DNA from 4 places in the Lysinibacillus sp. VIII_CA genome. Region 2 is predicted to be linked to each of the others. Evidence: riboswitches for the same ligand, from Rfam matches in the RefSeq annotation. Region 2 holds a riboswitch; each other region holds the start of a gene.

Region 1 (3,476 bases), on a different contig from region 2:
GATAGAGGCGCTTCTCCTACATCAATTAATTCCTCATGGATAATCCATTTATGATTCTCTACACGTTCGCCACCAGATGTTGGATTATAAGAAATAATATAGGCTGTAGTTTTATAGGCACCAACAATTGTCGCTTCAGCACCTTTCATCCCTTCCATATGCCCATCTTTAATCAAAGCGGTACTTCCTACCGGAAATGTTGGATCTTCAGCCTTTTTTAATGTAGCTGGTACTTCTGCTGAGCTAGAATGGTTCATCGTGGAGTGATCCATTTCTGTTTGTTGCTCCGACTCTGGAGTATTATTTGAAGTTGATGAAGGCTCCGTTTTATCTTCAGAACAAGCTGATAAAGTTAGTAAAACAACTGCTAATAATAGTCCACCTGACCACCTTCGTTTGAATGTCATATGAGATTCTCCTTTCTATTTGCCCTTACTGTAACAAACAAATATGCAGAAAGGATGAACATTAACGATTACAAAAAACTTCTTTAGTCCATTAACTTAAGAAGTGGGTGTAAGCGTTATTGAATGGGTAAGATTTTCAATGTTTTTTGCAGTCGGTACGCTAAAAAACCAGCGAAAATAGCTAAAATAATATCTTTTGGAAGTGGGGGGATCATCCAGAGCCAAGCTAATCTATAGGAAAAACCCTCTGGCGCACTGGCCCATAGTTTGTATGCAATAAACAGCCAGTTGGTACCTATTAAATAATTGAGAGCAGTTGCCAAAAATGCCGCTAGAATATAGCTTTTTCTCGTACCACTTCGTTCTACCATTAATCCAGCCATATACGCTGCTAAAATAAAGGTAATAATGAATCCAAATGTGGGGCTTAATAGTTGACTAAAGCCTCCACCAAAGCGAGCAAAGACAGGGGCTCCTGCTAATCCAATGCACATATAAACTGTGCAGGCAAGCGCTCCCTTTCTACTACCCAAAATAAGTCCTGCTAAAATGGCAAAAAGGGTTTGGAGAGTAATCGGTACTCCTCCCACTGTCATAAAGGGTACAAAGGAAGTTATATTGGCGCCGATCATCATAAGGGTAGAAAATAATCCAATATATGCCATATCTACAGTTCTTAATTTTTGATGACTTTGATTTGTTGCTGTTGTCATGATTTCACCTCTTATTTCAGAGTACTTACCGATAGTGTAAAAAACTAAGTTTTTTGTGTCAACTTAATTTTTGTTCATTGTTAACTCAAGTATGCTGGAAATTCCTTGTAGACTAAGTATCTATAAAAATGTATGATAGAATCGTCATAATTTTATAACTTCACATACTATTGGTGTGACATTTGAAACAATGTCGCTTAAAAGGGAAATCGGTGGAAGTCCGATGCTGTCCCGCAACTGTAACGAGGAGTCCTATCATGTTTATTTGCCACTATTAAAATGGGAAGGCTAATTATAGGATGATGAATCGAAGCCAGGAGACCTGCCAATAAGTAATACCTGTAATGCCCACGAGGATGCAAGCAATTACGGACAATAGCTGGATTTTCTGACTTTGTTTATTCGAGGGTATTTTTGTGCATATTTTGCACGAAATGCCCTTTTTTTATTGAGTGCTAACTGAAGTAAGAGGATCTGGCCAAAATCATGCGAAAGTATATTTAATTGCTTCATTCATCATCTTAGTAGGAGTTTAATGAATGAATAAAAAATTTATGTTATTTTCTTTAGTGCTTCTTTTAGTATTAATCGTATCCATGACATTTGCTGTGATGGTAGGATCTGTTTCTGTGACGCCATTATATGTATGGAAAGTAATTCTTTCAAAATTACCCTTTATACAACAAACAATAGAGCAGGATTGGAGTCGCTCACAGGAAATTATTATATGGCAAATAAGAGTACCCCGTGTCATCCTTGCGGCTATTGTTGGAGCGGGTTTAGCCATTGCAGGGGCAGCAATTCAGGCACTTGTAAGAAATTCCATTGCAGACCCGTACATATTAGGAATTTCTTCAGGAGCAGCAGTTGGAGCAACTTCAGTAATTATTTTAGGTGCTTTTTCATTTTTAGGTATTTACGCACTTTCTGTATCAGCTTTTATAGGGTCTTTGCTTGCGATTGGGTTAGTGTTTTTCTTATCGCGCGTAGGTGGCAGGGTCTCGATTTTTCGCTTACTATTGGCAGGAATGGCAGTTTCCTTTATATTAACAGCCATTTCTAATTTTATATTAATGATGTCAAAGCAAGAGGGTGCATTAAAGGCCGTTATGTTTTGGATGTTAGGAAGCTTAGCTGGAGCTAAATGGAGTAATATTATTATTCCAGCTTCCATCTTTTTCATAGTGTTTGCCCTTTTATGGCTATTTTATCGAAATTTAAATTTGCTATTACTTGGGGAAGAGGCTGCTGTAACATTAGGAGTCAATCTTCAACAATTTCGCATACAGCTCATATTACTTGTCTCTCTTTTAACGGGGGTACTTGTAGCAGTCAGTGGTTCTATCGGATTTGTGGGATTAATTATTCCGCATATAGTACGGTTAATTGTCGGTTCTAACTATAAATATGTAATACCGGTCAGTGCTTTATTAGGAGGGATATTCTTAGTCTGGGCAGATGCTTTAGCTCGCATTATAATTGCCCCACAGGAGATGCCAATCGGTATTATTACAGCTTTCTGTGGGGGACCATTTTTCATTTGGTTGCTCCGTCGTAACAATTATTCTTTCGGTGAAGGAGATTAAGTTCTATGACATTAGAAGCAAAACAAGTATCATTCTCCATTTACGATCAGCAAATACTTCACGAGGTAAGTGTAAAAATAAAGAAAAAGCAATTTGTCGGGTTAATCGGCCCTAATGGTAGTGGGAAGTCGACCTTGCTTAAAAATATGTATCGTCTCCTAAAGCCGGAAAGTGGGACAGTCTTGTTAAATGAACAAGATATTTTAAAGCAATCTAGTAAAGCCATTGCTAAAAATTTAGCCGTTGTGAGTCAAGAAACACCTGTATTATTTGACTTTACTGTTCACGATTTAGTCAGTATGGGAAGGACTCCACATAAAAAGCTTTTAGAGCTTGATCAGGAACAGGATTTTCAAATTGTTAAAAATGCTCTCAAGCAAACGGGTATATTGCATCTCGCGAAACGAAGCTTTAGCTCACTTTCCGGTGGGGAAAAGAAGCGTGTCATGGTGGCAAGAGCACTTGCTCAGCAAGCACACGTACTTATATTAGATGAACCAACAAATCATTTAGATATTCAACATCAACTTCAGTTGATGGACTTAATTCAAACCTTACATCTAACAGTAGTAGCCGCTTTGCATGACTTGAATATCGCCGCAATGTACTGTGATCAAATTTATGTTTTACAGCGTGGACGCATTGTTTGTCATGGTACACCAGAAGAAGTGCTTACACCATCATTACTGCAAGAAGTATTTGGAGTATTTGCAGATATTCAAACACATACACTGACGGGTAAACCGTATCTTACATATGTCCCTGAACAA
Region 2 (3,476 bases):
CCAATTGTCTCCATATATAATATTTGCGGCTCTCCAAAAGAAATGTGTAATGCAAAACGTTTCAATAACACGTCAATCAGGACTTCTAACTGAATGACACCCATTATGTGCACATGGATTTCCTGAAATTTTTCCTGCCACACGACACGCAATGACGGCTCCTCGGCCTCTAGTAAACGGAAAATCCTTAATACTTCTTTTATATGTTGCTCACCCTCATATTGAACTTTTGCCTGTAATGTAGGGACAAGCTCATAGGGCAGTGATAGCAATTTACTGCCAATTCGATCCCCAATATTTGCCTGACTGAGCCCTTTAACAGCGAAGATTTCACCAGCCTCAACTTGCTGAACAGTTTCAAATCGACTGCCGTTATATAGGCGAATTTCTGTTACTTTTTCTGTGATATCTCCAAATGTAAATTCATCCCGAACATGTAACTTGCCTGTAAGGGCCTTGATGAACGTTAAACGTTGATGTCCATCATGGCGTATTTTAAAGACCTCTCCTTGAAAAGGTGCTTCTGGCTCGAAGTGAGTACCCGTTAGGAATGGAAGTTGAGCAATAAATTCCTCAATGCCTTCATCCTTCAACGCAGAACCTATAAAACAAGGAAAGGCATCCTCATTTTTAATCATCGTTTGTAGTCTAGTCATGCATTGGCGATGTTCCAATGTTTCATTCAAAAAGTTATCTAGCAGTTCTTCATCACGCTCTGCCAGCCATTCCATAATCGTGCTTGAAACATAGTTTTCCTGCAGTGGTTCATCTATGAGGATTACATGTTCTGAGAAATCCTTATGCAGCTGAGTCATAACAGCTCTCACATCTGCTCCGTCACGATCTATTTTATTAATAAAAAAGAATGTAGGGACATGATAGTTCCGTAAAAGCTGCCATACAGTTTCTGTATGACCCTGTATACCCTCTACAGCACTAATAATAATGATGGCATAATCCATGACACGAATGGCACGCTCCATCTCAGGGGAGAAATCGACATGCCCTGGTGTATCGATCAGCGTATATGTATCGTCGCCGATAGTCATGCGACCTTGCTCGGCAAATATTGTAATGCCACGTTTACGCTCAAGCTCATGATTATCTAAATAGGCATCCTGATGATCGACACGCCCCCGCGCTTGAATACTATTGGTATGATAAAGCATTTGCTCAGAAAAGGTTGTTTTTCCTGCATCAACATGAGCAAGAACCCCAATCGTCTTGTACATACTAAATCCTCGTTTCTATAGGTGGCTATGTTCTCATTGTATCAGAATACTAGCACAAATAATTCTTGTAAAATGATTCGTCTTTTTGTCGAAATAGTGCTAATATAATGATGATTGCAGATTTTGCAATTTACTCTGATTGCGAATTAACTCATGAACTGCTAGTCTATCAATAGAATGAATAGAACATATTGGTGCAAATGGCATTTGTCATTTTGCTTAAAAGGGAAATCGGTGTAATTCCGATGCTGTCCCGCAACTGTAAATGGGGAGTCTATACAGGATGCCACTGTAGTTTAACTATGGGAAGGTGTATAGATGATGAACCTAAGCCAGGATACCTGCCAGTATGTGTATGCTAACTAAGAACCACGAGGATGGGGATAGTGATAAAGGTAACTATACCGTTTTTTCACTATGCTACTCTCTTGGCGACAAGAGGGTTTTTTTATGCCCTTCCAATGATCCTGGTAGCAAAGAAGTCTCTGATTTCTTTCTATATTTATGACAACAAAGGAGAAAAGGACATGAAAAAATGGAGAAGTATATGGCTGGTCATGCTCATCGCGCTCATCGCAGTTTTAGGAGCGTGTGGTACAAAGGACAAGCCTGATTCAGCAACGCAAACTGAAAAAGTTGAACCGTCTGAGGCGACAACGACTGAGGTAATCATTAAAAATAATGGAACTACCCAAACCTATAAGGAAGCACCTACAAAGGCAATCAGCTTAAATCAGCATGTGACAGAAATTATGCTTGCATTAGGGCTAGAGGATTCCATGGTAGGGACTGCTTATTTAGATGACGAAATCTACGAGCCGCTTCAAGCAGCCTACGATAAAGTTCCTGTTCTTTCAGATCAATACCCAACGAAGGAGCAAGTCATTGATGCCGGGGCAGATTTCTTGTATGCAGGCTGGAAAAGTGGCTTTGGTGAAAAAGGTGTAGGAACACCAGAGGAGCTTGAGGAATTAGGAATTCATACGTATTTACATACAGCTTCTAATATGACAAAGCCAACATTAGAGGATATTTTCACTGATATTCGTCATATTGCAGAAATATTCCGCGTGGAAGATCGCGGCGAAGCATTCATTGAACAAATGACAAAAGATGTCGAAGAAGTTCAAGCTAAATTACCAAAAGATAGAGAAAATTTACGTGTGCTAGTCTTTGACAGTGGTGAAAAAGATGTATTCACAGCTGGCCAAAACTTTATGAATGAGCTGGTGACAATCGCTGGCGGTCAAAATATCTTTGGAGATGTGGAGTCAGGGTGGACAACCGTGTCGAAGGAAGATGCAGTAGATCGCAATCCAGAGGTGGTTGTCATAATTAATTATGGTGAAACAACGGCTGAACAAAAGATAAATTTCTTAAAAAATGATCCAGCCTTGAAGGAAATGGAAGCAGTCAAAAATGATCGCTTTGTCATCCTTCCACTTTCAGCGGCATCTGAAGGGGTCCGTGCAGCAGAGGCCATTCAAATTTTAGCTAAGGGCTTCTACCCAGAAAACTTTTAAAAATTTCGAGCTAGCAAAGTGCTAGCTCCTTTTTCTTAAGGAGCGATAACTATTGAACGCATTTCGTCAAAACATACCAGATAAAACATTTGAGACCCTTAATCAGCAAGGTGGATTTTCGCGATTAGCAGTAAGCCCTGGCATTATCAATAAGCATTACACACCAGCCCAATTTCAAAAAATAGCAGAAATTGTAGGGGAGAAGGGAGCCATTAAATACTCGGCTTCCTATAGCATATTATTATCGATTCCCTCTAGCGAATTAACTGAAGCTACCCGTGCCTTACAGGAGGCTGGACTGTTTGTTGCATCGTCAGGGCCTCATATTGTTATGAAAGCATGTGATTTTTGTGACGGTGAAAAAATGGAAGCAGTTCCTCAAACAGAACAGCTCTATCAGGCGCTGGATGGTATAACCGTGCCTGTAAGAATGCGAGTCAATGTGAATGGCTGTGCATCCGCCTGTTATAATCCCACATATGATGACATCGGTTTGGTCTATCAGCATGAGAGCTTTGATGTTTATCTAGGAGCCATTCCTATGGGGACGAAAGCACAGGCGGGTACTCTCTTTGCAAAGAGAGTAGGGATCGACCATATTGAAGATTTTTTGCTACAAATCATTCGTCTTTATCAGGACCAAGCTCGTTCCAATGAACCTTTTTATAAGTTTTATCGCAGAACAAAATCGAATGCTGATTGGGAACTAGTAAAAAAATCG
Region 3 (3,476 bases), on a different contig from region 2:
ACACAAAACATCCAAGTCGATTCGTACATGTCGTCACTTCCTATTTCATCCGATGATAAAAAGAGAGTTGTCCTGGTTCGACACACTCTCTCTTTCATACTTAGTTTTCTTTATCCATTTGTGCATATGGAATGTCATACTCAGAAGCACGTGGTGCAAAATCCTTCATATATGGTTGATAAATAACTTGATTCGTTTCATACGATATTGGATAGAACAATGCTTGTTTGTGGAACATTGTTAAAATATCCGTGTATAGCTGCACGCGTTCTTCTTCATCGGTCCCGACTAATAATTGATGTATGTTAGTATCGATTTCTTGAGTATTTGGTAAGCCTAATTTTGCTTCATAAACACCACTAGCATTTGGTGTAGCTGATTCATTTGCAAAGCTATGTGGATCAGTCGGCGGTCCATTAGTTCGCCAGAAGTTAATATCAACCTGATCATCCATTAATTTTTGCAGACCGACCATCACATCGGCGCCTTCAATATTTAACTGTACGCCTATTTTCGCTAGCTCGCCCTGCATTAACTCTGCCATAGGTTTTTGAATGGCATCAGTAGCAATATAGATTAAATCTAATGTAAGGGGTTGACCATTTTTTGAACGAATTTTTTCACCCTTCTGTAGCGTCCATCCAGCTTCATCTAGCAATTTCTGTGCTTTTTCAGGATTATATATAATGGGGGCTAAATCAATATTGGCATATGGAATTGCTTCCCAAAATAGCGTGTTAGCCACTTTTTCTGTACCATGTGTAATGCTTTCTACCATTTGTTCCTTATTGATAGCATATTGCATCGCTTGTCGAACCTTTAGCTCAGCTAACGGTCCAGATTGTGTATTGAACAGTAATGCTTTCGTAGACAATGGCTCAGATGTAGCTGTTTTATATTTGCCACTATCTCTTAAATACGTATAGTTATCTAAACTAATAACCCCTCGCCCATAAATGACATCTAATTCTTCATTTTCAAAGGCTAACGAAATGGATTCCGAATTTGGGATGATTTTAACCTTTATTTTATCTACGAGAGGCTTTTCTCCCCAATAATGTTCATTACGGCTAAATAAAGCATATTCGTCTTTTTTATAGTCGGTTAAAACCCATGGCCCTGTGCCAATAGCTGATTGAATGGAATCATTTGTCTTATCGCCGTCTGGGAAGCCATTATCCCCTAAAAAACGGAATGGTCTGACAAAGGCTAATTCGTTTAACACAGGGTAATACGGTTCGTCTAATTGCAAACGTATTGTTGATTCATCTACTTTGACGACCTCTTTTATATGGTTGACCATGCCCATCCAAGAATGCATGTCACGATTCGCTAATACCGCATCAAAATTGCGAATCACATTATCAGCATTAAAGGCAGTCCCATCCGAATAGTTAACATCCTTGCGTAAATGGAACGTATAAGCAGTTTTATCCTCTGAGATGACCCAGCTTTCTGCTAGCTTTGGCGTAATTGTCCCATCATCGTTATACGCCACTAAAGATTCATAAACCATTGCTTGAGCAGTCATCTGATTTGGTAAATATGTATGGGGGTTTAATGGGCCTACATCTAATGGCCAACCAATCGTAATCATTTTTTCATCTGTCTGTTCAGTTGATGCTGAGTTTCCTTTGTCTTTTTCCGTGCTTGTACAACCTGCAAGAAAACTGAAGGTCAAAACAAGCATGTAAGGCAGTAAATACTTCGTCCATCTCATTTTTTATCTCCTATCTCTATTCCCTGTTCATATCTACAAATTGAATAGAAAGAAGGCATAAAAAAACCTTATTCTACAAGAATAAGGACAGATAAACCTACAATACGTAAGCTACCATCCATCTCCCTATCTTTCGTAGATCATCAATGAATCTTCTTACAAGCAGGCATTCTGGCTTATGAATCATCATTTTGCTTCACCTTCCCAAGAAAAAACTCAGTGGTCATCGAAACAAAACTCCTCATTTACAGCTGCGGGACAGCATGGGATTTACACCCATTTTCCTTTTAATCGAACGAAAAATAATTTCATTCAAACTTGTAATGCAATATTTGAAATTAGTAATAAACATAACATGCTCAAATGTTCACGTCAATTTTATTTTCTGAATATAATAAACAGATACAAAAAGACCAGGCAGATAACCTGATCTTTGCTTAACTCCTTTTATCTCTCGTTATCTCGATATAGATTCTTTCACCTCCTGACGCAATAGTTTGGTAGCAGCCACCATATTAGCTAAAGCCGCTATTGTTTCTGGCTCTTTCCTTGTTTTTAAGCCACAGTCCGGATTAATCCAAAATTGATGTTTGTCTAAAACTTGTAAACTATCTCTCATGATGGCTAACATTTCTCCCTCACTCGGCACACGTGGACTATGAATATCGTATACACCTAATCCAATCCCTTTTGTATAAGGATGCACTTGAAGTGAAGAAATAAGCTCTCCATGGCTTCGTGATGTTTCAATAGAAATCACATCAGCATCTAGCGCACTAATGGGTTCTATGAAATCGTTAAATTCGCAGTAACACATATGTGTATGAATTTGTGTTGTATCTTTTACACTCGAGGTAGCAAGTTTGAAGGCATTGATTGCCCAGTCTAGGTAAGCCCCCCAATTTTCTTTACGAAGAGGTAGCCCTTCTCTTAGTGCTGGCTCATCCACTTGAATAATGGAGATACCTGCCGTTTCTAGTGCTTTCACTTCCTTACAAAGTGCTAAAGCAATTTGATAGGCCACATCTTTCCGAGAAATATCATCACGTACAAAGGACCAATTTAAAATGGTCACTGGCCCTGTCAGCATCCCTTTGACAAAGCGCTTCGTTAAGCTTTGGGCATACGCTGACTCTTTCACGGTAATGGATGAAGTCCATTCAACATCTCCATAAATAATCGGAGGCTTCACACAGCGAGAACCATACGAAACCACCCATGCTTTTTCAGTAAAGGCAAAGCCCGTCAGTTTTTCACCGAAATACTCGACCATGTCTGTCCGTTCAAATTCTCCATGAACCAGTACATCTATATCCATATCCTCCTGCAAGTGAATCCAGCGCTTTGTTTCCAGTTCAATAAATGCTTCATAGTCTGTATTCGATATTTGTTTCTTTCGCCAAGCATTCCGATTTCTCTTCACCTCATCAGATTGAGGAAAGCTACCGATTGTTGTTGTAGGGAATAGTGGTAAGGCTAACGCCTGCTGCTGTAATTTTTGACGTTGACTAAAATCACTATGTCGCTCAAAATCCTTTGTGGAGACGGATTGAACGGCTTGCTGGATCATCTTATTTTGACGAATCGGATGATTTTTTAGTGCTTCAATGGCTTTCATACTTTCTGAGAAATTATGACGTCGAGTTCCGTTTTGACCCTTTCTATATTTAGTTAGCTCAGTAATCTCTTCGATTTTTTCATCGGCAAACGCCAGTGCTTGTTTGAGAACAGGGTCCAACTTCTTTTCAAATGAAGT
Region 4 (3,476 bases), on a different contig from region 2:
CGATACGCGGACCTGGGCGATTTGAGATATCTGTGTCAAGGGGTTGAACTGCCTTATTTTGAATAGCTGATACCGTATTCCACCCATCACGAGCAAGGATTTCTCCAATTGGATTTTCTGTATAGTTGACTGTTGTTAAAATGACGTCTGGATTTCTCGCAATAACATCTTCCTCAGATACTAGCTTCCAGCCATTTAAATCTGCAAACACATTCTTTACATTTGCCGTATTTAATATTTCTTGTTGGAAAGTGCTAGAGCCTGCTGTATATATTTCAGGCTTTGGACTAATCTCTAAATAAACATTTTTGGGTGTTTTTACTTCTTTAACCTTTGTTTTCACATCAGCGATTTTTGCTTTAATTTCTTCGTTTAATGCCTTTCCTTTTTCCTTCACATCCATAACGGCAGCAATTTGTTCGATATCTCCATATACATCATCGAATGTAGCCGCTGATTGAATAACAAACACTTTAATTCCTGCATCTTCGAGTGGCTTAAGTGCATCCTTCTTACCAATCGTATACGCAATCACAACATCTGGCTTTAACGCTATAATTCGCTCACTGTTATAATTCACAGTATCAGAAACACGTTCGATTTTTTGAGCTGCTTCTGGATAAGTATCATATTCAGTGGCACCTACAATTTTATCGCCAACCCCTAGTGCAAATAGAATTTCTGTGTTACTAGGTTGTAAAGACACAACTGTTTTTGGCACTTCCTTAAACTCTATTTCCACACCACGATCATCGGTTACTTTATAACTTGTTTGCTCAATCTTTTGTTCATCTTGAGACACATCCTTATTTTTTGTATCTCCCGCGGTACCACAACCTGCTAAAACGAGCGCTAGCAATAAGACCGATAGCCAGTGTAAATTAAATAGTTTCTTCATTATTATTCACCTTTTTCTTTTTCATTGGATAGGATTTACTCATAAACGGAATTTCAGCTATTCCGGCTTGTTGATTCATATAGACAGCCATTACAAAACATACATTGGCTAATAAGCCTAAATAATCAAAGAGAATAGACGGCACCTCTTGTTCTTCTGAAACCTTGTGTAAAGTTCGATACGATTTTTTCGCCTCACTACGGCAAAGATGTAGAGCAGCCGCCGCCTCTGTTCCTTGAGGTAAAACAAAATTTTGAATCTCATCCTTCACATGACGAACATAAAAATCATAGCGCGCACTTAACCAGGATAGATCTTCATCTGTAACTGCTAGCTTTCCACGAACAGAGCCATTAACATGATAAGCCATAGGTAAAATCTGCATTAAATCATCTGCAACAGCCTGGACATCCTCTTTCTTCACTACAGCTAGTGCAACCCCTATATGCGTTGTTAAACTATCTGTGCGAATCTCAAAATCGACAGTTGAAGCCCTCTCACGCATAAAAGGATAACAAGAATAACGTGCATCTTTTTTCAATCTACTATCCCCCCATTTTTCCAAATGAAAATTCTCGCTTGTTCAGTACATAAAAAAACGTCGCTCCTCACGCAAAGGAACGACGAAAATAACATAATGATTGTCATACAAACACGACACTGCCTATGTATTTGCCGTATATCCTCCTAGCTTCCGAAGAGTTGTTATACGTTCAAATAAAGGTCGGTCTCCTGGCTTGTACAATGCTATTATATGAAATATATAATAGCTATAAAGAACCTTCCCATTTCCTACGAAACAGTGGCTAATCTTTATAATGGCTGTACTTACAGTTGCGGAAACAGCTTCGGCTTTTACCGAATTCCCGATTATGCTAGCAAGCACCTTTATTCTGCAAGAATAATTCACTTGTAATGCAGTTTATCATAGATTGATAGGAAAAAATAGTTACGTACAAAAAGTATACTCGTTTTATAGGCGATATCATAGCATTAAAGTTACTCGACTATAATACTTTTTCAATTGCTTGCTCAATATCAAGCTGTGAGTCTGTAGGCTCAAAGCGAGCTACGGTTTTTCCGCTTGCATCTACTAAAAATTTAGTAAAATTCCAGCGAATATTTCGACCATCTAAAAAACTTGGAGCAAATTGAACGATCGCCTCAGCCAGCATTTTCTCCTGCATGCTTGCTTTCCCGAATTCACGGAAATCGACTTCATGTTTTAAATAATTAAATAAAGGATGTGTCGTCTCACCATTTACTTGGATAAGCTCAAAAATGGGGAACGTAACTCCGTAGTTTACTTTACAAAGATGCGCAGTTTCCTCTCCATCTTCTGGATTTTGGTGGCCAAATTGATCACAAGGAAAACCTAGAACGACAAAATTATTTTTTCCATATTTATCGTACATTTTTTGTAAGTCTTCAAATTGATATGTAAATCGGCACTGATTAGCTGTATTAACTATTAGCAATGTTTTTCCGCGAAATGTTTCCATTGATAAAATTTCACCATTCGGCTTTCGTACTAAATAATTATAAATGCTCATTCCCTAACCCCTTTTGTTTTTTTCATATATTATAATTGACTATTCTCCAATAACCAAAGAGTTTGCACAAAAAACACCATCTCGTTACTAGGAACGGATGGCTGACTTATATTTCTTTTTATATTTAACATTTTGCTCTTCATTAATTAATCGATGTGCTATGTCTAATAATTTAGAATCACTCGTATGATCATATAATTTTTTTAAGGATACAATAATATCATAGCGAATGAGAGTAGGATGCTTCTCATCTAAACAAGTTTGAAATCTCTTGGCTAAAAAAGATACAACTAAATCGCTTTGTACTTGGCCTGCTAAACCAATTTTCCAAATAGCTTGTAATGTATGCCTTGCCGTGACAGGCTTATCATCATAGGTCACAGCCCAAATCTTTAAAAAATCTTCCAATACTCTTTCTTCGGGATCACTGTTTGCAGCTAAAGCACATAAAATTTGCGCGGCAAGTGCACGGGCATGGCCATTTTTATATGTAAGTGCTTGTACAAGCTGTTCCCACACTGCATATGTCCAATCTACGGGCTCCTGCAGAATTTTCATCAGTTCCTCGTAAGATTCATATTGTATATCTCGATTACGCTCTGTTAGATTATTAAAAAGTTGCAAAATCTCTTTTTCCATAATTTATCCCTACCTTTATTGTTTCAGAACGTCATTAAACTTTATTTATGGTACACTTAACTTAATTTTTTTCGCAAAGAAGGTGAGTTTATGAATAAATTTAATGCTAGGAAATTGATTTTTCGATTGCTAGTGATTCTGTCACTAATTATAGCTGCTTATTTTATTATTCCTGTATCTATGCCGTTAATATTAGCAGCTATTAGCGCATTTTTCCTTGAACCGATCGTCATGTTCTTTAAAAGGCGCTGGAAAATGTCTCGAAAAATTGCAGTTGCCTTTATATACATAGTGAGTGTCATTATAATTTCTATTATTTGCTATATTTCAATTACACAGATCATGACGCAAATAATTTTATTGTCTAAGCAAGCTCCCTATTATAT

Evidence for each region. A riboswitch is a leader RNA that binds a small molecule or an ion and turns the genes downstream of it on or off. The one in region 2 is predicted to bind cobalamin.
Region 1: another riboswitch for cobalamin. It lies ahead of ACP3VS_RS17975 (FecCD family ABC transporter permease); the one in region 2 lies ahead of ACP3VS_RS17740 (ABC transporter substrate-binding protein).
Region 3: another riboswitch for cobalamin. It lies ahead of nikA (nickel ABC transporter substrate-binding protein); the one in region 2 lies ahead of ACP3VS_RS17740 (ABC transporter substrate-binding protein).
Region 4: another riboswitch for cobalamin. It lies ahead of ACP3VS_RS09315 (hypothetical protein); the one in region 2 lies ahead of ACP3VS_RS17740 (ABC transporter substrate-binding protein).

What each region holds. Positions count from the first base shown of each region.
Region 1 covers NZ_JBNFXM010000016.1:43,107-46,582, reverse strand. The annotation lists gene ACP3VS_RS17985 (YdhK family protein) at 1-407, opposite strand, end outside; gene ACP3VS_RS17980 (biotin transporter BioY) at 524-1,120, opposite strand; cobalamin riboswitch at 1,275-1,464, shown strand; gene ACP3VS_RS17975 (FecCD family ABC transporter permease) at 1,660-2,706, shown strand; gene ACP3VS_RS17970 (ABC transporter ATP-binding protein) at 2,712-3,476, shown strand, end outside.
Region 2 covers NZ_JBNFXM010000015.1:94,479-97,954, forward strand. The annotation lists gene ACP3VS_RS17735 (elongation factor G) at 1-1,232, opposite strand, end outside; cobalamin riboswitch at 1,408-1,595, shown strand; gene ACP3VS_RS17740 (ABC transporter substrate-binding protein) at 1,760-2,755, shown strand; gene ACP3VS_RS17745 (precorrin-3B methylase) at 2,808-3,476, shown strand, end outside.
Region 3 covers NZ_JBNFXM010000006.1:105,590-109,065, reverse strand. The annotation lists gene nikB (nickel ABC transporter permease) at 1-29, opposite strand, end outside; gene nikA (nickel ABC transporter substrate-binding protein) at 101-1,720, opposite strand; cobalamin riboswitch at 1,865-2,057, opposite strand; gene metE (5-methyltetrahydropteroyltriglutamate--homocysteine S-methyltransferase) at 2,178-3,476, opposite strand, start outside.
Region 4 covers NZ_JBNFXM010000005.1:104,678-108,153, forward strand. The annotation lists gene ACP3VS_RS09310 (ABC transporter substrate-binding protein) at 1-898, opposite strand, end outside; gene ACP3VS_RS09315 (hypothetical protein) at 882-1,439, opposite strand; cobalamin riboswitch at 1,604-1,803, opposite strand; gene ACP3VS_RS09320 (glutathione peroxidase) at 1,906-2,451, opposite strand; gene ACP3VS_RS09325 (hypothetical protein) at 2,539-3,090, opposite strand; gene ytvI (sporulation integral membrane protein YtvI) at 3,181-3,476, shown strand, end outside.